3 regions of the Ensifer sp. SSB1 genome follow, and region 3 is predicted to be linked to each of the others. Evidence: predicted binding sites of a transcription regulator. Region 3 holds the regulator's gene; each other region holds the start of a gene.
The links. Region 3 encodes PhoB, which activates phosphate uptake and scavenging genes when phosphate is short. Its sites were predicted from a motif close to TGTCATNNANCTGTCAT; they were not measured.
Positions count from the first base shown of each region.

Region 1: a site for PhoB is predicted at 4,818-4,834, ahead of I8N66_RS01235 (DUF2794 domain-containing protein). Genes of this name have one in related genera too.
Region 2: a site for PhoB is predicted at 3,870-3,886, ahead of I8N66_RS09210 (alkaline phosphatase). Genes of this name have one in related genera too.

Region 1 is NZ_JAEPRP010000003.1:56,292-66,894, reverse strand. Features, by position in the region: gene ccmA (heme ABC exporter ATP-binding protein CcmA) at 1-551, opposite strand, end outside; gene acnA (aconitate hydratase AcnA) at 821-3,511, shown strand; gene I8N66_RS01240 (thioredoxin family protein) at 3,767-4,540, shown strand; gene I8N66_RS01235 (DUF2794 domain-containing protein) at 4,855-5,259, shown strand; gene I8N66_RS01230 (GNAT family N-acetyltransferase) at 5,383-5,937, opposite strand; gene I8N66_RS01225 (Bax inhibitor-1/YccA family protein) at 6,060-6,797, opposite strand; gene I8N66_RS01220 (ABC transporter permease) at 7,022-9,574, opposite strand; gene I8N66_RS01215 (ABC transporter ATP-binding protein) at 9,571-10,296, opposite strand; gene I8N66_RS01210 (arylesterase) at 10,362-10,603, shown strand, end outside.
Region 2 is NZ_JAEPRP010000026.1:11,902-22,504, reverse strand. Features, by position in the region: gene I8N66_RS09220 (GNAT family N-acetyltransferase) at 1-9, opposite strand, end outside; gene typA (translational GTPase TypA) at 213-2,039, opposite strand; gene I8N66_RS09210 (alkaline phosphatase) at 2,239-3,804, opposite strand; gene I8N66_RS09205 (amidase) at 4,033-5,373, shown strand; gene I8N66_RS09200 (hypothetical protein) at 5,781-5,942, opposite strand; gene I8N66_RS09195 (hypothetical protein) at 6,186-6,689, shown strand; gene I8N66_RS09190 (PspA/IM30 family protein) at 6,851-7,984, shown strand; gene I8N66_RS09185 (OB-fold-containig protein) at 7,990-8,619, shown strand; gene I8N66_RS09180 (flotillin domain-containing protein) at 8,652-10,328, shown strand.
Region 3 is NZ_JAEPRP010000005.1:14,268-24,870, forward strand. Features, by position in the region: gene ppk2 (polyphosphate kinase 2) at 62-958, opposite strand; gene phoR (phosphate regulon sensor histidine kinase PhoR) at 1,191-2,459, shown strand; gene I8N66_RS01985 (substrate-binding domain-containing protein) at 2,655-3,689, shown strand; gene pstC (phosphate ABC transporter permease subunit PstC) at 3,783-5,267, shown strand; gene pstA (phosphate ABC transporter permease PstA) at 5,264-6,586, shown strand; gene pstB (phosphate ABC transporter ATP-binding protein PstB) at 6,600-7,415, shown strand; gene phoU (phosphate signaling complex protein PhoU) at 7,466-8,179, shown strand; gene phoB (phosphate regulon transcriptional regulator PhoB) at 8,432-9,115, shown strand; gene I8N66_RS02015 (GcrA family cell cycle regulator) at 9,185-9,706, opposite strand; gene I8N66_RS02020 (aspartate aminotransferase family protein) at 10,127-10,603, shown strand, end outside.

The DNA of each region.
Region 1 (10,603 bases), on a different contig from region 3:
ACGATGCCGCCCTTGCCGAGATGTGCCTTGACCAGATCCGCAAACAGCCGGTCGGCGCTGACATCGAGCGCCGCTGTCGGCTCGTCGAGAATCCAGATCGGGCGATAGGCGACGAGCAGTTTCGCCATCGCCATGCGGCGCTGCTGGCCGGCGGAGAGATAGCCGAAGGGCAGATGTGCGATATCAGGCAGGCCGACGGCCTCCACGGCGTCATCGAGTGCGGCACCGTGGCCACCGGGCGAATCGCCCATGAAACGCTGCCAGAAGGAAAGATTTTCCGCGACGGTCAGTTCGCGCTTCATCGCGTTGCGGTGGCCGAGATAGTGGCTGACCTCTGCTGGACGGGCTATTTCCGGGGGGCCATTCTCAAGTTTCAGCTGCCCGCTTTCGGGGGCCAGCAACCCGGCCAGAACCCGCAGCAAGGTGGACTTGCCGGAACCGTTCGGACCCGTCACCACAAGGGCTTCGCCGGTATCAAGAGCAAAGGAAATATCGTTAAAAATCAGATCCTCGCCGCGCTTCGCACTCAAACCTTCAGCCAGCAGGCGCATGAATATTAGACTTCCCTTCGCGTGTCTTCCGCAGAGCAAAAAAAGTTCCGATTGGACCTTCGTTGCTCTGGCACGTTTTGGAGAAATTATCTATAAGGCGGCCAACACGCCAGCGGTCGGCGTGAATTTCATCCTAGCGCCGAACATGGAATGAATTTCCACGTACGGACAGCGGAAATGGCCGCACCCGCATCCCAATTCGCGCTTCACAGGCGCTCGGGCGTTCGTACGTCAGTTTTTGGCGATCAGACGGAACGGGGTATTATCCAGTGTCCAAGTCCCTAGACAGCTTCAATTGTCGCTCCACGCTCACCGTCAACGGTGTGGACTACGTCTATTACAGCCTACCCAAGGCTGAGGCGAACGGTCTCGCCGGCGTATCCAAGCTTCCCTACTCGATGAAGGTTCTGCTCGAGAACCTGCTGCGCAACGAAGATGGCCGTTCTGTCACCAAGAAGGACATCGAGAACATTGCCGCCTGGCTCAACGACAAGGGCACGGCTGAAAACGAAATCGCCTACCGTCCCGCCCGTGTGCTGATGCAGGACTTCACCGGCGTTCCCGCCGTCGTCGACCTCGCCGCGATGCGTGATGCCATGGTCTCGCTCGGCGGCGACCCGGAGAAGATCAACCCGCTGGTTCCCGTCGACCTCGTCATCGACCACTCGGTCATCGTCGACGAATTCGGCACGCCGAACGCCTTTGCCCGCAACGTCGAACTGGAATACCAGCGCAACGGCGAGCGCTACCGCTTCCTGAAGTGGGGTCAGCAGGCATTCAAGAACTTCCGCGTCGTTCCCCCCGGCACCGGCATCTGTCACCAGGTCAATCTGGAATATCTGGGCCAGACGGTCTGGACCCGTGAAGAAGACGGCGAAATCACCGCCTACCCGGACACCTGTGTCGGCACCGACAGCCACACCACCATGATCAACGGTCTCGGCGTTCTCGGCTGGGGCGTTGGCGGTATCGAGGCGGAAGCCGCGATGCTCGGCCAGCCGGTCTCGATGCTTCTGCCCGAAGTCATCGGCTTCAAGCTCACCGGCAAGCTCAAGGAAGGCGTCACCGCGACCGACCTCGTGCTGATGGTCGTGCAGATGCTGCGCAAGAAGGGCGTTGTCTCGAAGTTCGTCGAATTCTTCGGCCCGGGCCTCGACAACATGACGCTCGCCGACCGCGCCACCATCGGCAACATGGGCCCGGAATACGGCGCGACCTGCGGCTTCTTCCCGGTCGACAGCGAAACCATCAACTACCTCACCATGTCCGGCCGTGAAGAGCAACGCATCGCACTCGTCGAAGCCTACTCCAAGGCGCAGGGCATGTGGCGCGACGGCGACGGCTCCGAGCTCGTCTTCACCGACACGCTCGAACTCGACCTCGGCGACGTCGTTCCGGCCATGGCCGGTCCGAAGCGTCCGGAAGGCCGCATCGCGCTCGAAAACATCGCGTCCGGTTTCGCCACCGCACTCGAAAACGACTACAAGAAGCCCGGCCAGCTTTCGAACCGCTATGCCGTCGAAGGCACGGATTTCGACCTCGGCCATGGCGACGTCGCCATCGCTGCGATCACCTCCTGCACCAACACCTCCAACCCGTCGGTGCTGATCGCTGCCGGTCTGCTCGCCCGCAACGCGGTCGCCAAGGGCCTGAAGTCCAAGCCGTGGGTCAAGACCTCGCTTGCACCGGGATCGCAGGTCGTCGGCGAATACCTCGCCAAGTCCGGCCTGCAGAAGGACCTTGACGCGCTCGGCTTCAACCTCGTCGGCTTCGGCTGCACGACCTGCATCGGCAACTCCGGCCCTCTGCCGGGCCCGATCTCGAAGACGATCAACGACAAGGGCCTGATCGCCGCCGGCGTTCTCTCGGGCAACCGCAATTTCGAAGGCCGCATTTCGCCGGACGTCCAGGCGAACTACCTCGCTTCGCCGCCGCTCGTCGTCGCCTACGCGCTTGCAGGTTCCGTCCAGAAGGACCTGACCAACGAGCCGATCGGCGAGGACAAGGACGGCAAGCCCGTCTTCCTCAAGGACATCTGGCCGACCTCCAAGGAAATCCAGGAGTTCATCTTCAAGTACGTCACCCGCGAGCTCTACGCGACCAAGTACGCGGACGTCTTCAAGGGCGACGAAAACTGGCAGGCCGTTCAGGTTCCTCCGGGCCAGACCTATGCCTGGGACGATGGTTCGACCTATGTGCAGAACCCGCCCTACTTCGTCGGCATGGGCAAGACCGGTTCGGGCATCTCCGACATCAAGGGCGCCCGCGTCCTCGGCCTCTTCGGCGACAAGATCACGACCGACCACATCTCTCCGGCCGGCTCGATCAAGGCTGCTTCGCCGGCTGGTGCCTACCTCATCGGTCATGGCGTCGGCGTTGCCGACTTCAACCAGTACGGTACGCGCCGTGGCAACCATGAAGTGATGATGCGCGGCACGTTTGCCAACATCCGCATCCGCAACCACATGCTCGGCCCGAACGGCAAGGAAGGTGGCTACACCATCCACTATCCGTCGAAGGAAGAGATGTCGATCTACGACGCCGCCATGCAGTACAAGGAAGAGGGCGTTCCGCTCGTCATCTTCGCCGGTGTCGAATACGGCAACGGTTCGTCGCGCGACTGGGCTGCGAAGGGCACCAACCTGCTGGGCGTCAAGGCTGTCGTCGCGCAGTCCTTCGAGCGTATCCACCGCTCGAACCTCGTCGGCATGGGCGTCATCCCCTTCGTCTTCGAAGAGGGCACGACCTGGGAATCGCTGGGTCTCAAGGGCGACGAAGTCGTCACCATCGACAACCTCGCCAATGTCCAGCCGCGCGAAAAGCGTGTCGCCAAGGTCACCTATGGCGACGGCAGCGTGAAGGAAATTCCGCTGATCTGCCGCATCGATACGCTGGACGAAGTGACCTACGTCAACAACGGCGGCATCCTGCAGACCGTTCTGCGGGACCTCGCGGCCTGATCGGCGGAGGTCGTCTACGCGCCGCGCAACGCCTTTAGTCGGCTATGATTGAAGGAAGCATGCGGTAAAACATTCGAGCCGGGGCGCCGAAAAGCGCCCCGGCTCTTTCTTTGGGCGCCCAATGCCAGCGCGTCCAACACAAGGTCGTGCTCACTCGTCACCTCACTCCAACGTGACTTCCCGTTGATGCGTGGCCGGCGTATGTAAAGAACTCCCCCATAAGGAGTAGGCCGACGGCCCCAACGAAGTGACGCCATGACATCCGCAGACCGTTCTTTCATTCGTCCTCTTGCACTGGCTTTCGGGCTGTTCGCAGCCGCCGGTGCACCGGCCGGGGCGCAGGACGGACAGGTGATCAAGGGCGTCGTGGAATTGTTCACCAGCCAGGGCTGTTCCTCCTGCCCGCCAGCCGACGCCGCGCTGAAGGCACTGGTCGATGACGGCGATGTCGTGGCGCTCGCCTATCACGTCGACTACTGGAATTATCTCGGCTGGGCCGACACGCTCGCCTCCAAGGAAAATACCGAGCGGCAATACGCCTATGCCCGGATGCTTGGCCGCAACGGCGTCTATACGCCCCAGGCGATCCTCAACGGCCGTGATCATCTCAACGGCGGCAACCTCGAGGCGATCAAGACCCGACTGGAAACCATGAAGGCGGAAGGCAAGGGACTTGCCGTTCCCGTCGAGGCAAAGATCCAGGGCGAGGAGATCCAGATCAACATTGGCAGCGGCATCGGCAAGGCAAACGTCGTCGTCGTCTATTTCGACCGTGCGAAAATCGTCAAGATGGAGAAGGGCGAGAACAGCGGCAAGGAAGTCCCCTATTGGCATGCCGTGCGTGACATCCAGACGATCGGCATGTGGGACGGAACGCCGGCAAGCTTCACACTCCCCGCGACAGTCCTGACCGAACGGTCCGGCAACAGCGGCTGTGCCGTTCTCCTGCAGACGATGAAGGACAAGGAAACGCCGGGCGCGATCGTCGGCGCAACGGCCGTGCTCGCCGGCCCGCAGGGCAAGTTATAGCCCGGCGAGGCGCGCAAGGGGTGGTTCGGCCCGGCAGCATCGAGGGGCTGGGGCTGAGGGTTCGAAGTTACCGGACCGAACCGGCCATGGCTGCGTTCGGTGAACTCCCGCAGCATGACGACCTGACCGGACATACGGTGGCAACGACTCTGTCCGTCAGCGCCCGCGAGTTTTGCGGTGAATTGGGGCGGCGATTTGACTGAATTGGGGCAGACGTAAGAAATGCCCTCATCGTCCAACGGCTTCCGGCTTGCTTTTCGGCTCATGTCAGGCACACTGTTATCGTTCTGTCACAACAGAAGGCCGGATTGCCGATGACCGATGAGCCGGATTTGCCGCAAGGCGAGGCGCGCCATCAGCGCGAGACCACTTCCGAAGTGGTCGTCGATCTTCACGAATACAAGAACGCCAAGAACCCTCCCCCCATCACTTTCCATCGTCGCGAATTGGACCAGATCCTCTGGGTCTACGGTCGCATGGTCGGCGAAGGCGAATGGCGGGACTACGCCATCGATCACCTGAGGGACCGGGCGGTTTTCTCGGTGTTCAAGCGTTCGGGCGAAATGCCGCTCTACCGGATCGAGAAGAACCCGAAACTGGCGGCGAAGCAGGGTGCTTACAGCGTGCTGAACATTCACGGCACGATCCTGAAGCGCGGGCACGAGCTCGCCCAGGTGCTCAAAGTGTTCGACAAGGTTCTGAAGCTGGTGGAAACCTGAGGCCTGTTTCACACCGACGTTGCGGTGAGATGCGCGGCGATGTCTCCGGCGCAGCGGGTTGATCTGTCCCGGGACGGCTGACCACAAGCGGCGCATGTCGAGCGTCCGCCGAACGTTCGACGATCACTGATAGAGCGTGTCCGGATAGACGTCTTCCGGCGGATCGCTCGTCTGCCCCTCTCCGAGTGCAAGCTGCATGATCGCCGTATCGAGCCAGCGGCCATGCTTGAAACCGGTCGCATTCATCGTGCCCTGATATTCGAAGCCGAGGGAGCGGTGCACCGCGATCGAAGCCGGATGGGCGCCGCCGATCACCGCCACCATCTGCCGAAAGCCAAGCTCCGTGCAACGCCGGATCAGTTCGGCGAGCAACGCCTTGCCGGCTCCCTTGCCGCGCGCTTCCGGCGCCAGATAGATGGAATCCTCGACCAGGAAGCGATAGGCCGTGCGCGTGCGAAAACCGGAAGCATAGGCATAGCCGACGATCGTTCCGCCATCGTCGACGGCAACCATGTAGGGATATCCATTGCCGATGATCGTCTCGAACCGCGCCCGCATCTCCGTTTCGGAAGGCGGGTTGATCTCGTAGGTCGCGACGCCATTCAACACGGATTCGCGATAGATCGCGGTGATGACGGGAAGGTCGGCCAAGGTGGCGTCACGCAGGCTCAGGGACATAGCGGTAGACTGTAGCTCGAGGTTTCGGTGTCCTTCACTCCCACGGAGCCCGGACGCGATCAACATTTCTCCGGCAACAAAAAAGGCGGCCGAGGCCGCCTTTTCCGTCATTCGTTCCAACCTTAGTTGTTCCGGTTGCCCATGAACTGGAGCAGGAACATGAACAGGTTGATGAAGTCGAGGTAGAGCGTCAGCGCGCCCATGATCGCCTTGCGGCCGGCAACGGTGCTGTCATCGGCTTCGTAGTACATTTCCTTGATCTTCTGCGTGTCGTAGGCGGTGAGGCCAGCGAAGACCAGAACACCGATCACGGAGATCGCAAAGCCGAGGGCCGACGAAGCAAGGAAGATGTTGACGATCGACGCGATGATCAGGCCGAAGAGGCCCATGATCAGGAACGTGCCGAAGCCGGACAGGTCCTTCTTGGTCGTGTAGCCGTAAAGCGACAGAGCGCCGAACGAAGCGGCCGTTACGAAGAACGTCTGCACGATGCTCTGGCCGGTGAAGACCAGGAAGATCGACGACAGGGACAGGCCCATCAAGGCCGCGTAGATCCAGAACGTCGTCTGCGCTGCGGAGACGCTCATCGAGTTAATGCGGAAGCTCATGAAGAAGACCATCGCCAGCGGCGCCAGCATCACGACCCACTTCAGGGGCGAAGCGTAGATGAGCTGGGCGAATGCCGGATTGGAGGCGGCAAGCGCATAGGTTCCGTAAGCTGCCACGCCAGTGATCGCGAGGCCAAAAGCCATCAGGTTGTAGACCTTCAGCATGTACGCGCGAAGGCCCTCATCGATCACGGCACCCGCCTGAGCGCCGGCGGGCGACATTCGGGTTTGGTAGTTTCTCAGATCAGCCATTGTTTCCTCATTTAAGCTCCGGTGGAAGTTACGGTGTCGGGCGGCGAACGGTCTCGCTTTGGAAGGCAAGCTTCCACGCCCAGGCGCCGCTGCGGAGCTCCAGCATGCCTGTGGATAAATATGATGCCGAAACCTTTTCCGTACAAGACCCGCACCCCCTGGATTCGAACGCATCCGGCCGTTTCCGGCAAGGGCGACAGGGATTTACGGTTAACTTGACCGCCTCAGAGCTCCCGCAGCACCGGCGCCGCCTTCTGTCCGAGAATACGCCACGTGCCGGCAAGACCGATGCCGACGGTCATCACCAGTGCCCCGACAACCGTCAGGATGGCGACATCCGGCAGGAAACTTGACGGCAGCTTCATGATACGGCTGACCACGAACCAGGCGGCAACGCCACCGGCGAACAGCGCGAAAACCGCGGTTGCGAGGCCGAGAACGGCATATTCGTAGCTGAACGCCCGAATGAGCGTCGCGCGCGTCGCACCCAGCGTTTTGAGCACGACGGCGTCGTGAACACGGGCCCGGTTGCCGGCGGCAAGCGCACCGGCAAGCACCAGGACGGACGCAACGAGCGCCACCGCGGCCGCAGCCCGGATGGCGGTTGCCAACTGCCCAAGCAGGCCGTTCACGATGTCGAGAGCATCCTTCACACGCACACTGGTGATCGTCGGATAGGCGTTGGTGACGGCTTTCAGCACCGCCGCCTCTTCTTCCGGCGTCGCTGCCGGATCGATGACCGTCGCCAGCCACGCATGCGGCGCACCGGCAAAGGTGTTCGGCGAAAACACCATGACGAAGTTGATCGAAAGCGATTCCCACTCGACGTTGCGGAAATTGGCGATCTTGGCGGTGATGTTTCGGCCAAGCACGTTGACGGTCACGGTGTCGCCGATCTTCAGGCCGAGCTCGCCCGCCTCTTCTGCCGAGAACGAGACGAGCGGCTCGCCACTATAGTCGGCCGGCCACCACGTGCCTTCGGAAAGCGTCGAGTTCTCCGGCTTGTTCTTGGCATAGGTGATGCCGCGGTCACCGCGCAGCACCCATTGGCCGCCAGGCGGCACGTTGCGACTGTTCACGTCCTCGCCATTGAAAGCGACGATCCGGCCGCGCAGCATCGGTACCTCGATGACCTTGCCCTTCGGGATCGCCTGGTTCAGCACCGAGCGGAAACCTTCGATCTCGCTACCCTGGATATCGACGAAGAAGAAGTTCGGCGCTCGCTCGGCCATGCTTCCGGTGAGTTCGCGGCGCAGATTGCCGTCGATCAGCGCCAGCGTCACAAGCAGGGCGAGCCCCAGGCCGAGCGACAGCACGACCGAGGACGTCAGCGCACCGGGACGATGGATGTTGCCGATCGCCAGCCTGAGAGCCGGCGAGCTGACCCGCGGGCTGCGGCGCGCAAGCCAGGCTATCGCGAGCGCGACGACACGCAGGACAATGAAGGCAAAGGCGATCGCCCCCAGGAACACAAGCGAAATATAGCGGTCATAGGCCGCCCAGATCGCCAGCCCCGCCAGTGCGGCAAGGCAGGCAACGGCACCGAGCAGATAGGGCCATGCCGGAAAGCCGGCGGGATCGAAGCCCTGCTGGCGGAAGAGTGCGGTTGCCGGAATGGCCCGCGCCCGGCCGAGCGGCAGGATGGCGAAGGTCAGCGCCGTCAGCACGCCGAAGAGCGCTGCGAGGCCGAGCGCGCCCGGATAGAGATGGAATTCGGTCGAGATTGGCAGCAGGTCGGCGAGGAACTGCGCCGCGATGAAGGGGATCAGCATGCCGAGGGTCAGGCCGATGACGATACCGATGAGGGCGATCATCAGGATCTGTGCCAGATAGATCATCGCGACCAGCGACGCCGGCGCCCCCAGGCATTTGAAGGTCGCAATCACGCTGCGCTTCTGATCGAGATAGGAGCGCACCGCGTTGGCGACACCGACACCGCCGACGATCAGCGCCGTCAGGCCGACAAGCGTCAGGAATTGCGAGAAGCGGGTGATGTTGGCCGTCAGCGACGGCGCGGCGTTGGCGCTGGTGCGGATCGACCAGCCGGCCGACGGAAAGCGCTTCTCCGCATCGGTGCTAATGGTCGCAAGCTGCGCCGGGTCGGCGACCTTAACCTTGTAACTATGCTCGACCAGGCTTCCGGTCTGCACCAGGCCACTGGCGGCCAGCGCCTCGGCCGAAACCATCAGGCGCGGTGCAAAGCCGAAGCCGTCGGACAAGGCGTCCGGCTCGCGTACGATCGTGCCCGCGATCCGGATCCTGGCGTTACCGAGCAGAACTTCAGCGCCGATCTGCACGCCCAGGCGGTCGAGCAGCAGCGGCGCCACGACGGCGCCGAAGGTCTCGCCATCGCGCGCCAGCAACTCATGCAGTGGGCGGTTCGGTTCGCTTTCGAGTGCACCATAAAGCGGGTAGGCGGCATCGACCGCCTTCAGCTCCACCAGCGCCTGGTTGGAACCGTCGGGCAGCCGCGCCATCGAGCGCAGGCCGGCGGACTCTGCAACGGTCCCGAGACTGTCGAGATAGGCTCGCTCCTCGGTCGTCGCCACGCGATTGTTGAGCTCGAAGCGGATATCGCCGGCGAGCAGTTCCTGCCCCTGCGTGGCGATCGTCACAGTGATCGATTGCGACAGCGAATTGACGCCGGCAATCGCTGCTGTACCGAGCGCGATACAGGCGAGAAAAATATAGAAGCCCCTGAGCCCGCCGCGCATTTCGCGCAGCGCCAGGCGAAGGGCAAGCAGCGGCCGCAGCCGAACCGATGAAGCGCCGCTCATGCCGAGGCCGCCTCCTGGCGCTGCGCCACCGCAACCGGCCCTGCCTCGCCGCCAGCGACGATCTCGCCGGAGCGCACCCGCACTTGCCGCACGCAACGTGCGGCAAGGGCAGAATCATGCGTCACGAGAACGAGTGTCATGCCGCGGTCACGCTGTTCGGCGAAAAGCAGATCGGCGATCTGGCGTCCGGTTTCGGCGTCGAGGTTGCCGGTCGGCTCGTCGGCGATCAGCAGTGTCGGCGAAGGCGCCAAGGCGCGAGCGATCGCCACGCGCTGCTGCTCGCCACCGGAGAGCTGGCCGGGATAGTGGCTGAGCCGCTCGCCGAGACCGACGGCGACGAGTTCCTTGCGCGCAATCTCGAAGGCGCCCGAGACATTGGCGAGTTCGAGCGGCACGGCGACGTTCTCGAGCGCGGTCATGTTGGGGATGAGGTGGAAGGACTGGAAGACGATGCCGATGTTGCGCCCGCGAAAGTCCGCCACCCGGTCCTCGTTCAACCGATGCAACGGCGTGCCGTCGATGACGATCTCGCCGCGATCCAGCCGCTCGAGCCCGGCAAGCACCATCAGCAAGGTCGACTTGCCCGAACCCGACGGACCGACGATGCCCACGGACTGGCCGGCATCGATCGTCAGGTTCATGCCCTTCAGCACATGCACCGAGGCCGCCGCCTCCCCAAGGGTCAGATCCGCGTTTTTGAGTTCGATGATGGTGCTGGCCAAGCGAAACAACCCTATATGAACGAAGTGGGGAACAGAAACGGCATTCGGGATTTAGGAACAGGCCCATGGCATTAAAAGGATTTCAACGGGTTTTCTTGGCACTCATGATGACATTTGCGTTATCATCGACAGCACGCGCCGAGACGATCAGCCTCGTGGGGTTCGGCGACAGCCTGATGGCGGGCTACCAGCTCCCGCCGGAGGACGCTTTCCCCGCTCGGCTCGAAAAGGCGCTGAAGGAAAAGGGCCTGGACGTGACGATCACGAACGCCGGCGTTTCCGGCGACACTTCATCCGGCGGCCTTGC
Region 2 (10,603 bases), on a different contig from region 3:
AGTCTTCATGACTCGCGACTCTAAACGCACACAGGACGAACAGGAATCCCGCCCGGTTGCCGGCCAGCGTTAACCCACAGGCAACTTTAACGGCACCCTGTGGAAGGTTAACGCCTTTTTAACTTTATCCGCAAGTCGCCCATCCGTGGCACACACAGCAAAAAACCCCGGATCGCTCCGGGGTTTTTTAAGGCTTGGTAATTTCAGGATGCTCAGGCCGCGCCGGCGGTGCGGGCCTTTTCGAAGCGCTTGCGCTCGTTCGGGTCCAGGTGCAGCTTGCGCAGACGGATCGACTTCGGCGTGACTTCGACCAGTTCGTCGTCCTGAATCCAGGACAGCGCCCGCTCGAGCGTCATACGGATCGGCGGCGTCAGCTTGACGGCTTCGTCCTTGCCCGATGCGCGCATGTTGGTGAGCTTCTTGCCCTTCAACACGTTGACTTCGAGGTCGTTGTCGCGGGTGTGGATGCCGATGATCATACCGGCATAAACCTTCTCGCCGGCGTCGATGATCATCGGGCCGCGGTCTTCCAGGTTGAACATGGCATAGGCGACGGATTCGCCGGCATCGTTGGAGAGCAGCACGCCGTTGACGCGGCCGCCGATCTCGCCCTTGTACGGCTGGTAGGCATGGAACAGACGGTTCATGACCGCAGTGCCGCGCGTATCCGTCAAGAGTTCCGACTGGTAGCCGATCAGGCCGCGGGTCGGAGCGAAGAACACCAGGCGGACGCGATTGCCGCCGGACGGACGCAGCTCGACCATTTCGGCCTTGCGCTCGGACATCTTCTGAACGACGACGCCGGAATGCTCCTCGTCGACGTCGATGACCACTTCTTCGATCGGCTCGAGCAGCTGACCGTTGTCATCCTTGTGCATGACCACGCGCGGACGCGACACGGCCAGTTCGAAGCCTTCGCGGCGCATGGTTTCGATCAGAACCGCGAGCTGCAATTCGCCGCGACCGGACACGAAGAACGAATCCTTCTCGGAGGATTCCTCGATCTTGAGCGCGACGTTGCCTTCAGCTTCCTTGAACAGACGGTCGCGGATGACACGACTCGTGACCTTGTCGCCTTCGGTGCCGGCAAGCGGGCTGTCGTTGACGATGAACGACATGGTGACGGTCGGCGGGTCGATCGGCTGTGCCGTCAGTGCTTCGGTGACCGACGGGTCGCAGAAGGTGTCGGCGACGGTGCCCTTGGTCAGGCCGGCGATCGCAACGATGTCACCTGCCTGCGCTTCTTCGATCGGCTGACGCTCGATGCCGCGGAAGGCGAGGATCTTCGAGATACGGCCGGTTTCGAGCAGCTTGCCGTCCTGGCCGAGGACCTTGACCGCCTGGTTCGGCTTGACCGAGCCCGAGTGAACGCGACCGGTGATGATGCGGCCGAGGAAGGGGTTGGCTTCAAGGATCGTGCCGATCATGCGGAACGGGCCTTCGGCAACCGTCGGCTCCGGCACATGCTTGAGCACGAGGTCGAGAAGCGGGGCCATGCCCTGGTCCTTCGGACCTTCCGGCGCAACGTTCATCCAGCCATCGCGGCCCGAACCGTAGAGGATCGGGAAGTCGAGCTGCTCGTCGGAGGCATCGAGGTTGGCGAAGAGGTCGAAAACTTCGTTGATGACTTCCTCGTGGCGGCCATCCGGGCGGTCGATCTTGTTGATCGCGACGATCGGCTTCAGGCCGACCTTCAGCGCCTTGCCGACAACGAACTTCGTCTGCGGCATCGGGCCTTCGGAAGCATCGACGAGAACGATAGCGCCGTCCACCATCGACAGGATGCGCTCGACTTCGCCGCCGAAGTCGGCGTGGCCGGGGGTGTCGACGATGTTGATGCGCGTTCCCTTCCATTCGACCGACGTCGCCTTGGCAAGAATGGTGATGCCGCGTTCTTTTTCGATGTCGTTGGAGTCCATGACGCGTTCGGCAACGCGCTGGTTTTCGCGGAACGAGCCCGACTGCTTCAGGAGCTCGTCAACAAGGGTCGTTTTCCCATGGTCAACGTGCGCGATAATCGCGATGTTACGAATGCTCATTTTTCGTCTCGGAGGTTCAGGGCAAGCCCCGATGGGCCACGCCGCTTTTTCAATGGTCGCGCTCATACAGGTTTTTTTGCGATTGCGAAAGGGGGCGCGCGCATGAGCGTCGCGGTCAAATGCCGGTAGGCCATGGGTTTGCACCCGCCAGGGGTCTGGAAATCAGGGTTTGGAAAGCTGCCGGCTGTTACCAGATTCGTCATGCAATCGCAGCCGGATCGAGCGTCACGCGCCAGAGTTCCTGGTCCTGTCGGTCCATCAGACGCACGGTCATCTGCTGTGTCTGGCCGTTGATATCGACGATGCCGAAGAACTGCAGGCCGGCCGATGGCGGCAGGTTGCTGTCGATGCCGCCACCCGACGCCTTGATGAAACGAACCTCGGGGCCGAAGGTCATGTCGAGCTCCTTCGGCCCGTAGGTACCGGAGTGAAGCGGCCCCGACACGAACTCCCAGAAAGGCGAGAAATCCTTGAAGGCGGCACGCGCGGGGTCGTAGCGGTGCGCGGCAGTATAATGCACGTCCGCCGTCAGCCAGACGAGATTGTCGATGGCATTGTCGCGGATGAAGCGTAGGAGATCGGCAAACTCCAGCTCACGACCGGCAGGCGCGCCATTGTCGCCGTTGGCGATCGCATCCGAGCCGCGCCTGTTGGCGTAATCGTCCCAGACGACGAGACCGATCGGCATGTCGCAGGCGATCACCTTCCAGACCGCGCGCGAGGCTGCAAGTTCGCGCTTCAGCCAATCCGCCTGCCGCCAGCCGAACAGCGCGCCGCCACCGTCCTCGCTTTGGTTGGCGCCGCGATAGGAGCGCAGATCGACGAAGAACACATCGAGCAGCGGGCCGTAGCCGACCTTGCGGAAGATGCGGCCGGGTTGTGTCGCCGGCGTGCGGATCGGCGTCATTTCATGGAAAGCCCGGGCGGCCCGCTCCGCGTAGACGGCAACGTCCTTTTCCGGGTATCGCGCGTCGTCGCGAAGATCGGTCGAGGCCGACCAGTTGTTCAGGACCTCATGATCGTCCCACTGGTAGAAGGTGGGGCAGACGGCATTCAGCTGCCGGACATGATCGTCGAGCAGATTGTATTTCCATTGCCCGCGATATTCTTCCAGTGTGCGCGCCACGTCGCGCTTCTCGTGGGTCACCACCCGGTTCTTCCAGACGCCCCCGTCGCGCAATGCGATTTCATCCGGGATCGGGTTGTCGGCATAGATTGTATCGCCGGAATGAATGAAGAAGTCCGGCTCGTGCAGCCGCATCGTCGAATAGGTCTTCATGCCGACATCGTCGATGCCCCAGCCCTGGCCGGCGGTGTCGCCGGACCAGACGAAACGGACCGAGCGCTTGCGCAAGGGGGCCGTGGGAAACCGGCCGACCACCGGCTCGGAGACGCGGTTGACATCGTAGAGATCGGTGGCGGTGAAGCGGTAGAAGATGTCCTGATCCGGCAGCAGCCCATCGAGCGAGCACTTGACCGCACAATCGGTTTGCGGCGTCGCCGTGAGATCGGCAAGACGAAAGGAATTGGAGAAGCTCTCCGTGGTCGAATACTCGACCGAAACCTTCGACGGCCGATCCACCCGCGTCCAGATCATCCCGGAAGAGGTATCGACATCGCCCGATTGTACGCCGTGAATGAATTCTGGCCGGCCGTAGCCGCGCGCATAGAAGGGGGTCGCAAGGCCCGATGAGGCCACGAAGCCCGCGGCACCGGCGGAAAAGAGGAAAGAACGCCTTGAAAGCGTCTTGAGAATATCGGCCAAACAGACCTCCGATTCGGCAGCGCGACCGCGCGAGCCGGACCTTTGGTCACCCCGATGTCAGCGACGTAACAGGGGCATGAAACTATTTGAACGGTTTGGCGACAGTTCGGTGAAGGTCGGCGCCGGCCGCGGCGACAATGGCACGATGGCAATCGCCACCAATGCTGCTATCAAGGTGACCGTCGTTGACCTCGGTGAACCTAGGCAACGACCCCGCCCCGGACGCCGATGGCGGCCCCTATTCGACAGGTGATCATCGTGCCCCACGCCGCCAACGTCTCCGTCCGCGACCGCCTGGAACAGATCCTGAGCTGGCTCAACGATCGCCGGCACGAGGAAAAGGCTTTCGTCCGCCTCTATGAAGAGAGCGCGCACCGCGAGGCCGACGCAGCCGACCGTCGCCGGCAGGCGGGGGACAGCCTTGGGCCGCTCGACGGCAAGATCGTTTCGATCAAGGACCTGCTGGATGTCGCCGGCGAACCGACGCTTGCCGGCTCCATCATTCGCCGCGGCGCGCCGCCGGCCCAAGAAGACGCGCTCGTTGTCCAGCGGCTGCGTGCTGCCGGCGCCGTGATCATCGGCAAAACGCATATGACAGAGTTCGCCTTCACGGCGGTCGGCCTCAATCCGCACTACCCCGTGCCCGGCAACGCCGCCGACGAAAGCCTGATCCCCGGTGGCTCGTCCTCTGGCGCCGGTGTCTCGGCGGCCGAAGGCACCTGCGACATCGCCATCGGCTCCGACACCGGCGGCTCCATCCGCATCCCTGCGGCGCTGAACGGCATCGTCGGCTTTAAGCCGACGGCGAACCGCATCCCGCTCGATGGCGCCTTTCCGCTCTCGCCGGTTCTGGATTCGCTCGGACCGCTCGCCCGGACCGTTGCCGACTGCGTTGCAGCTGACGCCGTGATGGCCGGCGAGCAACCAAAACCGCCCGTCGGCCGTTCGATCGCAGGCCTACGGATCGGCATCCCCCGCGGCAGGTTGTTTGAAGACCTCTCCCCCGAAGTCGCCGATGCCTTCGCGGCAAGCCTCGACCGGTTGGAGAAAGCGGGGGCTGAGATCTTCGACTGTACCATCGACGACTTGATCGAAAAACTCGGCGAAGCGACACGCATCGGCTCGATTGCGGGCCTGGAGGCAAGCCGCGTCCACGCGGACTGGCTGGGCGACGAGACCGCCCCCGTCGACGACAGGGTCAAGGTCTCGCTTCGCCGCCGGATCTTGGTGGCCGACGCAGCGATCTCGGCCCTACTGCAAACCCGGCATGCGCTCACCCTCGCCATGGACGAGCGGCTTTCGCCCTATGACCTCATCGCACTGCCGACGACGCCGATTGCCGCCGTGTCGATTGCCAGCGTCGACAACGACGCCAAAGAATACGACCGCGTGGAAAGTCTGCTGCTGCGCAACTGCCAGGTCGCCAACCAGTTCGATCTGACCGCCATCACCCTGCCGATGCCGGGCCTCGCGCGTCCGGCTGGACTGATGCTGGTGGGGAGAAACGGAACCGATGCGACCGTCCTATCCGTCGCTCTTTCGGCCGAAGCGTTGCTGCAGGAAAACTGAGCAGCAGCCGGTGGTCATGCCACCGCCCGTCGGCCTGTAAGCAGGCCGGGGCGGCAGTCGTTACGGACAAGGGTGCCGGAGCGACGATCGTGCCGTCCAATCAGGATCCGCGAAGCCCTGTCCTCTGCCGCCGCGCGCCCGCCTACGGGCGCATAGCGTCAACGCTTCAGGGCGCGAAGGATCAGCCATACGGGCACATCGATGACCAGCAAAATCACTGCCCAATGCCAGATCGAAATTGTCATCATGCGCCTCGCCCCTTGTGCTGGCGACGCGCATCCCGAACTCTCTCGGAAAGGTCGATGTCGCCGGCTAGAACCGGGCGAAGACAGGATGTTTCCTCGCCGATTCGCAACCGATGGTGGATCAGCCCGGAGGGGTAGCCCGCCGGGGAGACGCGCCCTGCTTCAATGCATCGTTTCGCCGGAGATCTCGTCGCTCAGGATGCGGAAGGCATCTTCAAGGGCAGCGACCAGCACGTCGGTCAGTTCGTCGCCGTCATTGTTCGCGAGATAGCAGGCAACCATCGAATCGGATGGATCGCGGTAATGCTCGATATCGTTTGACATATCATTGTCCTTTATTCGCCGTGTCACATCCCGGCCATTGAGGTGACGATAGGCGAAGGGACTTGCGTAAAGCTGGATGCATGATGTCCGGCAAAGGGCATTCTGCACGCAACGTCGCGTTACTCTCCCTGCGTTCCCTAACGACGTCGGCCGACAAAGGATAGAGGATAGCGACCTATTTCGCTCGCGCCGGGCGGCCGAGCACGCTAGAGCATGTCGCGAACGAACGGCGCGGGAATGAGCATGTCGAAGAAAACCAAGAGCGACGAAACCGCGGACGTGCAGCGCCTGAAGCTCGATTTCCCTGATATCTACGCGGATCTCATCGCCGGGCGCATCCCGTCGCTGCGCAAGGCGCTTATCGTGGCAGGGCTCAAGGACGAGCGCACGCGCCTCGACAAGCTCAAGAATTCCTGGACCAAGGCAAGCCCGGCCGAGCGTGAAACGTTCCTCAATTGGCTGAGCAGCAACGGCGCCGCTGACGGGCTTGCTCCGCGCGCTCAAATCGATCCACCGCTTGCAGCGCCCCCGGCGATTGCCAGCGGTCGCTACCTGCTTCCCGAAACGATCGCCGAAATCCGCACGATCATGAACCGCCGCCGGATGCGGGCGAACGACATCATGGCCGAGATGGGATTTGCCGGCGACGACCTGTCCCTCACCCGCGCCCTGTCGAAGGGCGCGAGCCTGCGGCTCTCGGTGATTGCCGCGCTGGAAACCTGGCTGCGCAACAACGCGGCGGAATAAAACCCACCAGTCAATCGTCCGCTGTCGACGCCCCATTTCTCCGCCGCTGCAACCCGCATTGCCGGCGCCGCGACCGTTGCGCGCGTTCAGCAGAAGAGAATTGCAACTTAAACCTGAGCAGATCCTTGAAAGCACGAAAGCGGTGCTTTATGTAATTGAGCATGGCTCAGAGCAACCACACGTCGATCTTGCGCTACGATCTCGCGCCAGACGAGGAGGCCAGACACGCGCTGGAGGAAACCTTCGTTGCCTACGCCAACATGCTGGCAATGCTCGAAGAACTCACGGGTGAAAAGGCGGGCGCCAATCTCGTAACGCTGCACGAGCTTGCCTACGAAACAGTCCGGGAGCGAACCGGGCTTCCGGCGCGGATGGTCACGCTGGGGTTGCGCGACTTCGCGGCGAACCGGGGACAGCCGGCCAGCACCGAAAGGCTGCCGCTGGACGACAAGCTTTTTGCAATCAAGGGACCGTCGGATCTGACCGTCGCCACCGTGCGCGGTCGCGTCGCGATCCCATACGATGTCGCCGGCTATTCGTCCGGCACCTTGAATATCTTCGCCGCCCAGCTCGTTGCACAAAACGGCGGCTATCAGATCCACATCGGCGTCACCACGCATTCCGACCGAACGGAGAAGAAAATGATGACGAATGAAGGCATCCTATCTCGCATGGGCCGCTTGATTGCCGGTCTCGCCAATGCCGCCGTCGACAAGGCTGAAGGCAGCAACAAGATCGTAATCGTCGAACAGGCGCTCCGCGAAATCGACGCGGCCGCGGAAGAGGCCCGGGTCGATATCGGCCAGGCCCGCGCCGAGGAGTATCGCATCCTCAGCCGCCGCGATGAAATCGGCGCCGATCTCGAGAAACTGGACGAAAAAATCCGGACTGCGATCTCCGCTGCCCGGGAAGACCTCGCCAAAGCCGGCGTCGCGCGCCAGATCGATCTGGAATCGCAACTCGCCGCCCTGGACAAGGCGCTCGCCGGCGCCCGCACCGATCTCGAAGAGGGCCAGCAGGCCCTGCAGGCGGTGCTTGCCACCCGCCGCGAGGCCGAGGCGCGGCTTGCCGATCTCAAGCGCAGCATCGCCCAGTTCCCCGAGAGCAAAGCTTCGGGTCTGGCAAAGGCCAGCCCGGCGGACGGTGCTGCCCGCGCCGCCGCCGCCGTCTCCCGCGCCACCGGCGTTCCGGGCGGAGATCATGGCGGCAGCGCCGAACTGGACGAACTGGACCGCCTGCATCGAGACAGGGCAATCGAGGCAAGGCTGGCCGCGCTCAAGGCAAAGCAGCACTAACGCCCATGCTGTCTTTCCTCGCCCCGGAATCTCTGCCATTCGCGATTGCGGCGGTGATGCTGGCCGCCTTTACCGGCATCGAGATCCTCTGCCTGCTGCTCGGCTTTTCGCTGGGCGAGGCGATCGACAAGGCCTGGCTGGACGACCACAACGCGCTGGGCGGGCTGATGTCCTGGTTCAATGTCGGCGGCGTGCCGCTGCTTGTCCTCTTGATGCTCTTCCTCGGCCTCTTCGCCATGACCGGGTTTGTCATCCAGGCGGTGGCCGGGGCCCTGTGGGCGCCGCTGCCGGCGCTTGTCGCGGCCCTGCCGGCGCTCGCTCTCTCGCTACCCGCGGTTCGCGTGTCGAGCCGTTGGGTGGCAAGGATCGTCCCACGTGACGAAAGCTATGTGGTCGATCTCGGCGATTTCGTCGGCCGCAGCGGCGAAGTCACCGTCGGTCCGCTGGACCAGGGCCTGCCGGGACGCATCCGCCTCAAGGACCGCCACGGCAACTGGCATGTGCTGCGCGCACGCGCCGCCCGCAACGAGCAACCGATCGCCATCGGCGCACAGGTGCTCGTCGTGGATCGCGTGTCCAACATTTTCATTGCGATATCCGCGCCGTCAGACCTGCTGACGCCGCCCAATCCTTAATACTCCCACTCCTTAAGTCTCACGGAGCAACCATGTTATACGAACTCTTGGTGCCGGCCGGTATCGGCATCGTCCTGATCCTCGGCATCGGCTTTGTTCTTGCATCGCTCTATACCCGCTCGAGCCGCGACGAAGCCTATGTGCGCACCGGCCTCGGCGGCCAGAAGGTGGTCCTCGACGGAGGCTCCATCGTGCTGCCGATCTTCCACTCGATCGCGCGCGTCAACCTGAAGACGCTTCGCCTCGAAGTCCGCCGCGGCGAAGGCGACGCGCTGATCACCAAGGACCGCATGCGCGTCGATATCGGCGCGGAATTCTATGTGCGCGTGAAGCCCGACGCTTCCTCGATCGCGCTTGCGGCACAGACGCTCGGTGACCGCACCAACGATGCCGAACAGCTGCGCGTGCTGATCGAGGCCAAGTTCGTCGACGGTCTGCGCTCGGTCGCCGCCACCATGAGCCTCGACGCGCTGCAGGAACAGCGCATGGATTTCGTCAAGGCGGTGCAGGAAGCGGTCGGCGCCGACCTGCAGTCGAACGGTCTCGAACTCGAATCCGTTTCGCTGACCCGTCTCGACCAGACGGATATCAAGCACTTCAACGCCAACAACTTCTTCGACGCGCATGGTCTTGCGGCGCTGACCCGCATTACCGAGGGCCGCAAGAAGGAGCGCAACGAGATCGTGCGCGATACCGAAGTCGCGATCGCCCAGAAGGATCTGGAAGCCCGCCAGCAATCGCTGACGATCGAGCGCACCAAGCGCGAGGCGGAGCTGAACCAGGAACGCGACATCGCCAACAAGTCGGCCGCCACCCGCGCCGAAACCGCGCAGCAGGAACAGGCGGCCAAGCGCGCCGAGGAAGAAGCTCGCATCGCCGCCGAGCAGGCGATCGCCGAACGCGAGGCGCTTGCCAAGCAGGCGCGTGAAAGCGCCAACATCGACGCCACCCGCGCCGTGCAGCAGCGCGACACGGAAGCCCGCCGCGACCTGCAGATCGTTTCGCAGGAAAGCGCCATCGCGGTTGCCAACAAGAGCCGGGAAGAGTCCGAGGCGAAGGCCCAGGCTGAAACCGCCCGCGCGCTCGCCATTGCCGCGGAAGAAAAGGTGGAAACCGCAAAGGCCGTGGAAATCGCCGAACGCGAACGCCAGATCGCCGTCATCGACGCCCGCAAGAACGCCGAAACCGAAGCGACCGCCGTGACCGTCGGCGCCGAAGCCGAAAAGCAGGCGGCCCTCGACCAGGCCGATGCGATCAAGACGCTCGCCACCGCCGAGGCCGACGCCGCGATCATCAAGGCGAAGGGCGTGCTCGAAACCGGCAAGGCCGCAGCCGAGAGCGAGGCGCTGCTCAACGAGGCCCGCAACAAGCTGAGCTCCGCCATCATCGAGTTCGAGATCCTGCGCGAACGCATCCGCATCATTCCCGAAGCACTCGCCGAAGCGGTCAAGCCGATCGAGAAGATCTCAGACATCCGCATCTTCGACACCGGCGGCATGCTCGGCCGCAACGGCGGCGGCGACGGTGCTGCAAACGGCATCGGCCTTGGCGACGGGTTGGCGGGCCAGCTCCTGTCCTACCAGGCCAACAAGCCGATCGTCGACCAACTGCTGAAGGAAGCAGGCTTCAACGGCGAAAACGCGATCTCGTCGCTTCTCGGCAACCTGCAGGCGGCACCGCCGCCGGCGGAGAAATCGCCGAAGAAGTAACGCGAAACCGACGGGATCCCTGGCCTCGCGGCCGGGGGTCAGACTATGAGTGCGGGCACCAGGTCAGGCCGGCCCGCGCGTGACCGCAAGCATCCTGCGGCGCTGTCGTCGCGACCCTTAAACCGGCCCTGCGGCCGACGGTCCGCCTTCTTCCCTCCTGCCTCGGCTGCCAGGTCACGGGCCGCTCAACATGCTGGCGCACTAGCGCGCGTGTTCAATGAGCCACGTTCTGCCGTTTCCGCAAGTTGCCGAGAACTGGCCATTTACATCCACAA
Region 3 (10,603 bases):
GCCGGGCGGCCATAGCGGCGGCTCGTCCGGGCCGTCGCTCTCCGCCGCTATCGCCTTGGCGTTATTTCAGGAAACCAGGGCCGGACCCGATGATCTTGTCGTCAATCTCACCGATCGCGCCCTTGTCCTTGCCGTCATAATCGAGCGTGGAGAGGATGTGGCGGATGAGATTGAGGCGCGCGCGCCGCTTGTCGTTGCCGCGCACGACGGTCCAGGGCGCATGGTCCGTGTGCGTTGCCTTCAGCATCTCGTCGCGCTTGGCCGTGTAGTCGTCCCATTTGTTGAGGGCGGCGATGTCCATCGGCGAGAGCTTCCAGATCTTCAGCGGATCGTGGCAGCGATCGTGGAAGCGCTTGAGCTGCATCTCTCGGCCGATATTGATCCAGAATTTGAAGAACTGAATGCCCTCGTGCACGATCATCTTCTCGAAGCGCGGCGCCTGCTTCAGGAACTGCTTGTGCTCCTCGGGCGTGCAGAAGCCCATGATTGGCTCGACGCCGGCGCGATTGTACCAGGAGCGGTCGTAAAGCACGAATTCCCCAGCCGTCGGCATGGTCGCGACATAACGCTGAAAATACCATTGCCCGCGCTCGGTCTCTGTCGGCTTCGTCAGTGCCACGATGCGCGCCCAGCGGGGGTTCAGGTTGCCCATGGTCGCTTGGATCGCACCGCCTTTGCCGGCTGCGTCGCGGCCCTCGAATAGCGCGATGATGCGTTTTCCGGTCTTCTGCTGCCAGAGCTGAACCTTGACGAGCTCGATCTGAAGCTTCTCCAGTGTCTCGAGATATTCGTCGTCGTCGAGCTTCTTCTTGTAGGGAAAGTCATCGGACGAAAACGCTTCGTCGTCGATCCACTTCGGCAACTCGGGATTGTCGATGTCGAAAATGCGGCTCTTGCCGCCGATGTGCAGTTCCACTGCGCGGCTTTCAGGCTTTTCCGTCCTCTCCGCTAACGCCATGTACTCGCCCTTTCGGCTTGGCGCACGGGCCCGAAAACCGGCTTCGATCATCGGCAGGATCATGCGCGTTTTCAAACTTCTGCAGGCCCAGGCAGCGTTGAAAAGACGCGGTGCTCAGGGCTCGATTTCCTTGGAGGAGGCCACAATTGCGTTGCGGATTCAAGCCGGTCGTGAAAATCATGTCATGAAGGATCGCTATTCCTCGATCATTTTGGTTCGGGAGGAAGACAAAGTGATTCACGAGGATGTCGAGGTGGACGGTTCGAAAGCGTTCTGGCGGGACCTGGTGCCGCGGCTGAAAGCAGAGCGCTGGCTTCTGGGCCTCACCGTGCTTTTGGCGATCCTGGCGACCTTTGCCGGTATCCACTTCCTCATCGTGCTTCCCTTCTGGATCGTTCTGGTCGCTGCGCTGCTCAACCGCAGCGCGCCGGCCTCCGTGATCTTGAGCCCGGCGAAGTCCGTGGCCGTCGACGGCCCGACCAGCGATCCGCTCATGCCGGCGCTGAATGCGCTCGATATGCCGGTGCTGGTGGTCGCCGCCGACGAGACGGTGGTTTTCCAGAACATCGCCGCGGAGAAGGCCTTCGGCACCATTCCGCCGAACACATACCTGGCCGCCCGGGTGCGCTCGCCGGGGGTTCTCGACATGGTTCGCGAGACTATGGCGACCGGCAAGGCCAACCAGATCGAGCACACCGAGCGCCTGCCGTCCGATGCCGTCTACGTCGTGCGCGTCGCACCGGCCGAGATCGGCGGGGAGGGACGGACGCGCCGCATTTTCCTCATCACCTTTCGCGACATCTCGCAGGCGCGCCGCATCGACCGCATGCGTTCCGACTTCGTCGCCAATGCCAGCCACGAATTGCGCACGCCGCTGGCATCGCTGCGCGGCTTTATCGAGACCCTCCAGGGTCCCGCGCGCAACGACCTGAAGGCGCAGGAGAAATTCTTCGGCATCATGCACGAGCAGGCGACCCGCATGAGCCGCCTTGTTGATGACCTCCTGTCGCTCTCGCGGCTGGAATTGCGCTCGCACATCGCGCCCGAAGATCCGGTGGATCTCGCACCCTTGCTTGGTCATGTGCGCGACAGCCTTCTGCCGCTGGCGAAGGACCTCGACGTCACCGTATCTCTGGTGGTGCCGGACAAGCCCGTCATCGTGCAGGGCGATCGCGACGAGCTCACCGAGGTATTCGAGAACCTGATCGAGAACGCATGCAAGTACGGTCAGGAGGGCAAGAAGGTCGACATCATCTTGCGCGGCGGTGAAGAGGGCTCCCAGGCCGAAGTGATCGTGAAGGACTACGGACCGGGCATCCCAGCCGAGCACGTGCCGCGCATTACCGAGCGGTTTTATCGGGTCAACGTCGAGGCCAGCCGTTCGAAGAAGGGCACCGGATTGGGCCTTGCCATCGTCAAGCACATCCTCACCCGGCACCGTGCCCGGCTGCTGATCCATTCAGAGATCGGCAAAGGTACGACCTTTACGGTCCGGTTCTGACATATTGGCGCGGGAAAAGCCGGGACCGTTCATTTTCCCTTAGCATTTTCAATGACATGAGTTGTCATAAATGTTTCGTCAAACTGACATAAAAGGTGTGGCTATCGGCAGCTAACTAGGGGCAGCCGATAAGACGGCGAAGAGCGCTGCAACGCTTGGCGCACACCAACACAAGCCCATTCTGGGAGAACTTTTATGAAAGCTCTTAAATTCACTGTCGCGGCGCTGGTCGCGTCTGTCGCTTTTGCCGGCGCAGCCGCCGCTCGCGATCAGGTCCAGGTAGCTGGCTCCTCGACCGTTCTTCCCTACGCAAAGATCGTCGCCGAGACGTTCGGCGAGACCTTCCCCGACTTCAAGACCCCGGTCGTTGAATCTGGCGGTTCCTCTGCCGGCCTGAAGGAATTCTGCAAGGGCGTCGGCCCGGATACCATCGACATCGCCAACTCCTCGCGCAAGATCAAGGACAGTGAAGTCGAGGCCTGCAAGGCCGCTGGCGTCACCGAGATCCAGGAAGTCAAGATCGGCTATGACGGCATCGTCTTCGCGACCGACGCCGCCAATGCCGACCTCGCCCTGAAGCCTGTCGATCTCTACAAGGCCCTGGCTTCCGAAGTCGTCGTCGACGGCAAGATCGTTGCCAACCCCTACAAGAAGTGGTCGGAAGTCAACTCCGCGCTTCCGGACGTAGAAATCGCGGCCTTCATTCCGGGCGAAAAGCACGGCACCCGCGAAGTCTTCGAAGAGAAGATCCTGGCTGCAGGCTGCAAGGAAGCTGGCGCCGTTGACGTCATCAAGGCTGCCGTTGCCGATGAAAAGCAGCAGCACAGCAAGTGCGTCGCAGTTCGCAAGGACGGTCTGGCTGTCGACATCGACGGCGACTACACCGAAACGCTCGCCCGTATCGCCGCCAACAAGAACGGCATCGGCGTCTTCGGCCTGTCCTTCTATGAAAACAACGCCGACAAGCTGAAGGTTGCAACCGTCAACGGCATCGTGCCGTCGACCGAAACGATCGCTTCCGGTGAATATCCGGTTTCCCGCCCGCTGTTCTTCTACGTCAAGAAGGCACATCTCGGCGTTATCCCGGGCCTCAAGGAATATGTTGAGTTCTTCATCAACGACCAGATGATCGGCCCGGACAGCCCGCTCGCCGAATACGGCCTGGTTGCTGCTCCGGACGCTGAGCGCGAAGAAATCCGCAAGGCTTTCGAAGCCGGCAACATGCTCTGATAATGACAAGCCCCGGCGCGGTTTTTCGCGCCGGGGCATGCCTCCATTCGATTTGCCGGCGGCCATGACGGGCGATGCCGGGGAGACGTGCCGATGAGTACTTCGCTCCTTCTTTTGTTAATTGTTGTTATTGGTTTCATTGCTTATTTTGCCGGTCGTGCGCGTTCGCTTGCGCTCTCCGGTGGCAAGCTCTCCAACCTTCATTCCTTGCCGGGCTATCACGGCAGCTACGTCGCCATCTGGGCGATGCTGCCGGCGGCGCTCGTCCTCGGCGCGTGGCTGATTGCTGCTCCCGTCTATATCGACGGAAGCACGCGGGCGGCCCTGCCGGATACCGTCCAGAGCCAGGGCGCAGCGGCCGTCCAGCTCGCGCTTGGTCAGGTCAAATCCGTCGCCGGCGGCTTGCTGCGCTTGAGCGGCGAGGAACTTGCGGCGCTCCAAGGCGGTACCGCCAATCTTCGCTCGACGCTCGCATCCAAGGGTGTCGCCCTTGCCGGCGAAGGCGAGCCCTACATGGTCACCGTCGCCCAGCACTTCAATGCGCTGACCGCGGCCAACCGCTGGCTGATGACCGCGGTCGTTCTGTTGATCGCGATTGCCGGCGGCATCTATGCCATTCGCAACGTCGCCACCCGCTTCCGGGCGCGCAACCAGGTTGAGCGGGTCATTCTCGGCTCGCTGATCGTTGCCTCGTCCATTGCCATCCTGACGACGGTCGGTATCGTCGCGTCGATGCTGTCGGAAGCCGGCCGTTTCTTCACCATGGTCTCGCCGTTCGAGTTCTTCTTCGGCACGGTCTGGGATCCGCGCTTCGCTGCTGCCGGCAGTGGAGGGGCCTCCGGTCAGTTCGGCCTGATCCCGCTTCTCGCCGGCACGCTCTACATCGCCTTCGTCGCCATGCTCTTCGCCGTGCCGATCGGCCTCTTTGCGGCGATCTACATGGCGGAATATGCAAGCCCGCGCCTGCGCTCCACCGCAAAGCCGCTGCTCGAAGTGCTCGCCGGCATTCCGACCATCGTCTACGGTTTCTTTGCGCTGGTGACGGTTGGCCCGTTCCTTCGCGATATATCCGCCCAGATGAACGGCCTGATGACCGGCAACTACCAGAACTTCATCCAGGCACAGAGCGTGCTGACGGCCGGCATCGTCATGGGCATCATGCTGATCCCCTTCGTGTCGTCTCTGTCGGACGACATCATCACCCAGGTGCCGCGTGCCCTGCGTGACGGCTCGCTCGGCCTTGGCGCCACCCGTTCGGAAACGGTCAAGAAGGTCATCCTTCCAGCCGCCCTCCCGGGCATTGTCGGCGCGCTGCTTCTGACCGCCTCGCGCGCCGTCGGCGAAACGATGATCGTGGTGCTGGCGGCCGGTGTGGCGGCCCGCATGCAGATCAATCCGTTTGAACCGATGACGACGGTGACCGTGAAGATCGTCAACCAGCTGACAGGCGACCTCGAGTTCACCTCGCCGCAGACGCTGGTGGCCTTCGCGCTGGGCATCACGCTCTTCGTCATCACGCTCGGCCTCAACATTTACGCGCTCTACATCGTGCGCAAATACCGGGAACAGTACGAATGACCGACATCGCTTCCCCGACCGTCCGGATCTCCGCCCGTCCCGCCTCGGCAAAGCGCGATATCGGCATCAAGCGTCGCTATGCCGCCGAACGCCGGTTCCGTGCCTACGGCATCGCCGCAATCAGCACCGGCCTCTTTTTCCTGGCGCTGCTGCTGTGGACCGTCATTTCCAACGGCTACACCGCGTTCCAGCAGACGACGATCACGCTGCCGATCGAGTTCACGGAAAAGGTCATCGACCCCAACGGCGAACGCACGACCGACAGCAAGGTTCTGATGACTGCCAACTATCCGCTGCTGGTGCGCGACGCGCTCGTCAAGCAGCTCGGCATCGACGCGACCAAGCGTCCGCTCGTCAAGCAGGCGACCGACATGGTCTCTGCGAGCTCCCGTACGCTGCTGCGCGATATGGTCGTGGCTGATCCATCCATCATCGGCAAGACCGTTCCGGTCACGCTCCTGGCTGAAGCCAATATCGACTCCGCCAACAAGGGTCAGATCGACCTCAAGGTCGACGAGAGCAAGCGCAAGGTCAAGGACCAGCAGGTCACCTGGATGAACGAGCTTGCAAGCGCCGGCATCCTGAAGAAGAGCTTCAACACCGGCATCTTCACCTTCGGCGCCTCCAGCCGTCCTGAAGCGGCAGGCGTCGGCGTTGCTGCCCTCGGCTCGTTCTACATGATGCTGATCGTGCTCGTGCTGTCGCTGCCGATCGGCGTCGCCGCCTCGATCTATCTCGAAGAGTTCGCGCCGAAGAACCGGCTTACCGACCTGATCGAGGTTAACATCAACAACCTCGCGGCAGTTCCGTCGATCGTCTACGGTCTGCTGGGCCTCGCCGTCTTCATCAACTTTGCCGGCATGCCGCGCTCGGCAGCTGTCGTCGGCGGTTTCGTGCTGACGCTGATGACCCTGCCGACGATCATCATCGCCACCCGCGCGGCCTTGAAGGCGGTTCCCCCGTCGATCCGCTCGGCGGCACTCGGCCTCGGTGCCTCGAAGATGCAGACCATCTTCCACCACGTGCTGCCGCTGGCAATGCCGGGCATTCTGACCGGCACCATCATCGGTCTCGCCCATGCGCTTGGCGAAACCGCGCCGCTGCTCCTGATCGGCATGGTCGCCTTCGTGGTCGATTTCCCCGGTTCGCCGATGGAACCGTCGACCGCGCTGCCGGTGCAGATCTACATGTGGGCCAACGAGGCGGAACGCGCCTTCGTCGAGCGCACCTCTGGCGCGATCATCATCCTTCTCATCTTCCTCGTCGTCATGAACCTTGGCGCCATTCTGTTGCGACGTCGCTTTGAGCGCCGTTGGTAGTGAGGTAATTACTATGAACATCATGTCAGAAGCAGCCGTCGAGAAGGCCTTGGATCAGAAAATGAACACTGTGCCCTACAAGATGATCGGCAAGGATGTGTCGGTCTATTACGGCGAGAAGCGCGCGCTTTTCGACGTCAACCTCAACATCCGGGAAAACACGGTGACGGCGCTGATCGGCCCGTCCGGTTGCGGCAAGTCGACCTTCCTGCGCACGCTGAACCGCATGAACGACACCATCGAGAACTGCCGCGTCACCGGCAGGATCACGCTCGATGAGGACGACATCTACGATCCGACCATCGACGTCGTTGAACTGCGCGCTCGCGTCGGCATGGTCTTCCAGAAGCCGAACCCGTTCCCGAAGTCGATCTACGACAACGTGGCCTACGGTCCGCGTATCCATGGACTTGCCCGCACCAAGGCGGATTTCGACGAGATCGTCGAGACTAGCCTGCAGAAGGCCGGTCTGTGGAACGAGGTCAAGGACCGCCTGCAGGAGCCCGGCACCGGGCTTTCCGGTGGTCAGCAGCAGCGCCTCTGCATCGCCCGTGCCGTCGCCGTCAGCCCCGAAGTCATCCTGATGGACGAGCCCTGCTCGGCGCTTGACCCGATCGCGACCGCCAAGGTCGAAGAACTCATTCACGAACTGCGCACGAACTTCACGATCGTCATCGTGACCCACTCGATGCAGCAGGCCGCCCGCGTTTCGCAGCGCACCGCCATGTTCCACCTCGGCAATCTCGTCGAGGAGAACGACACCGACAAGATGTTCACCAATCCGGATGACCAGCGCACCCAGGATTACATCATGGGCCGCTTCGGCTGAGGCCGCATAAGGCTGCAACAGTAACTGGAAAGCGCCTGTAAGGATCGACGATCATGTCCATGCATATCATGTCCGCCTATGACGAAGAACTGAAGTACCTGACGCGCCGCATCTCGGAGATGGGCGGTCTCGCAGAGCAGATGGTCGCCGAATCCGTTCGCGCCCTGGTCAATTCCGACCTGGCTCTCGCGCAGAAGGTGATCTCGGACGACACCGTCCTCGACGATGCCGAGCGCCAGATCGGCGAGAAGGCGATCGTCACGATCGCCAAGCGCCAGCCGGTCGCCGCCGACCTTCGCGAGATCATGGGGTCGATCCGCATCGCCTCCGATCTGGAGCGTGTCGGCGACCTCGGCAAGAACACCGCCAAGCGCGTGATCGCGGTTGCCGGTTCCGGCATCCCGCGCAAGCTCGCCCGCGGTCTCGAGCACCTCGCCGAGCTCGCGCTGGTGCAGCTCAAGGAAGTGCTCGACGTGTATGCCTCGCGCTCGCCGGAAAAGGCCAACAGCATCCGTGAGCGCGACGAGGAGATCGATGCGATCTACACCTCGCTGTTCCGCGAATTGCTGACCTACATGATGGAAGATCCGCGCAACATCACGCCCTGCACACATCTTCTGTTCTGCGCCAAGAACATCGAGCGTATCGGTGACCACGCGACCAACATCGCCGAGACGATCTACTACATGGCTACGGGTGCCCAGCCGGAAGGCGAGCGTCCGAAGGATGACAACACGTCGACGTTGGGCTCGGTCAACGACTAGGTTAGAGCGGGATGCGAGGGGAGTTACATATACACTTCCCCATCCCTTCTAGCGCCGAACGCGCGTTCGCAATGCATGCCCCATGAATATCATCCGGTCGCGGCTTCGGTCGCGGCCCCGAATTCCTGTATCTGAAGCACGCGGCTTTCGCACCGCCTTTGAAAACGGCGGTTGTGCTCCAGATTTAGAGTGTCTGAGCGCCGGTCGGTCCACTGGACCCGCACGGCGCTCACGGTAAGGAGTGGTTACCTGATGTTGCCAAAAATCGCCGTGGTCGAGGACGAAGAGGCGCTGAGCGTCCTGCTGCGTTACAATCTGGAAGCGGAAGGCTTCGACGTCGATACGATCCTCAGGGGTGACGAGGCAGAGATCCGGCTTCAGGAACGTCTGCCCGATCTCCTCATCCTCGACTGGATGCTGCCTGGCGTCTCCGGCATCGAGCTGTGCCGTCGGCTGCGCCAACGCCCGGAAACGGAGCGACTGCCGATCATCATGCTGACGGCGCGCGGCGAAGAGAGCGAGCGCGTTCGTGGTCTGGCGACCGGGGCAGACGACTATGTGGTCAAGCCGTTCTCGACGCCGGAGCTGATGGCTCGCGTCAAGGCGATGCTGCGCCGGGCGAAGCCTGAAGTGCTCTCGACGTTGCTGCGCTGCGGCGATATCGAGCTCGACCGGGAAACCCATCGCGTTCATCGCCGTAGCCGCGAAGTTCGCCTGGGGCCGACGGAGTTCCGCCTGCTGGAGTTCCTGATGTCCTCTCCGGGCCGCGTCTTCTCGCGCTCGCAGCTCCTGGACGGCGTCTGGGGCCATGACATCTATGTCGATGAGCGTACCGTCGACGTCCATGTCGGCCGCCTGCGCAAGGCGTTGAACTTCTCGACCATGCCCGACGTCATTCGCACGGTCCGCGGCGCCGGATACTCGCTCGAAAGCTGAGAATGGCAAATTGAAGCCAATAAAAAAGGGGCCGATCGGCCCCTTTTCCTTTTGTTCCCGCGCGGCGCCTTAGCGCATCCGTCGACGCTCGGCCGAGGGCTGGTAAGCAAGCCGTGCATGGAAGCTGCAATAGGGCGACGACTCCGGCGAGTCATTGCCGCAGAAGTGAAACTCTTCCTTCAGCGGGTCGCCGATCGGCCACTTGCAGGTGCGCTCGGTGAGCTGGGTCAGCTCGAGGCGGCGCGACATCGGCACGACCACGTCGGTGCTGATGCTGAAATCCTGCTCGGCCACGAGATCGACTTCGATCTCTTCCTTGAGAACCGTGGCGCCGGACGGACGGGCAACGGTGCGGGTCGCAACGCGCGCGGCGTAGTTCGGTGCGCGCGGGGCCGAGGTCGGCCGCTTCGGACGGGCCGCAGCGGTGGTGCTGCCGCCAGCCTTGGCGCGTCCCGGGAGGCTCAGGCGATGAACCTTGCCGATGACAGCGTTACGGCTGACACCGCCGAGCTGTGCCGCGATCTGGCTAGCGCTCAGGCCCTCGGACCAAAGCTTCTTCAGTTTCTCCACCCGCTCGTCAGTCCAGTTCATCTCTGCACTCTCCGTTCTCAGCGTTGGGGATGGCAGAATCCCTCACCGCACCCCGGCTGAACCCCGAGGTTGCAAACGCGATAACTCTTTTGGTGACTAGGTCCGCCGCATGCGTCTAGTAATTGAATGTTAACGTACTGACCGTCGGACTCCGTGGCAAGAGTCCGGGGAATCGAGCCGAATCGAATTCGTAGTTTTCCCCAACTTGCTCGATCAGCGTTGCATTTTTGCAAGCCCTTCCGACTGATTTTTTCGCCGCAGGGAAACGGGCCTTGTCATCGCGCTGCAAGGCTTGGTTTTGTTGACATTGCAGTGCGAAATGGGAATAGTGCCTGCGCCGCCGCAAGGCGGCATTTTTGGTTTTTATCGGGCCGCACGAAGCCGCGGGATCGATGTCGACTGGAGTAAGGAGAGCCTCGCATGACTGCAACCACGCCGCTTTATGACACCTACATGCGCGCGCCGTTGCGTTTCGAGCGAGGAGAGGGCGTCTGGCTGATTGCCGAAGATGGCTCGCGCTACCTCGACTTCGCTGCCGGCGTTGCCGTGAACTCGCTTGGTCATGCGCATCCGCACCTCGTCGAGGCACTGAAGGCGCAGGCCGAGAAGGTCTGGCACCTTTCCAACCTGTACGAGGTTCCTGGCCAGGAAAGCCTTGGGCGTCGCCTGGCGGCCGTCACCTTTGCCGATCGGGTCTTCTTCACCAATTCCGGTGCGGAAGCGCTGGAATGCGCGATCAAGACGGCGCGGCGCTATCACTTCGCCAAGGGGCAGCCCGAGAAGTTTCACGTCATCACCTTCGAGGGTGCCTTCCACGGCCGCACGATCGCGACGATCGCCGCCGGCGGCCAACAGAAATACATCGAAGGTTTCGGGCCGAAGGCGCCGGGGTTCTAC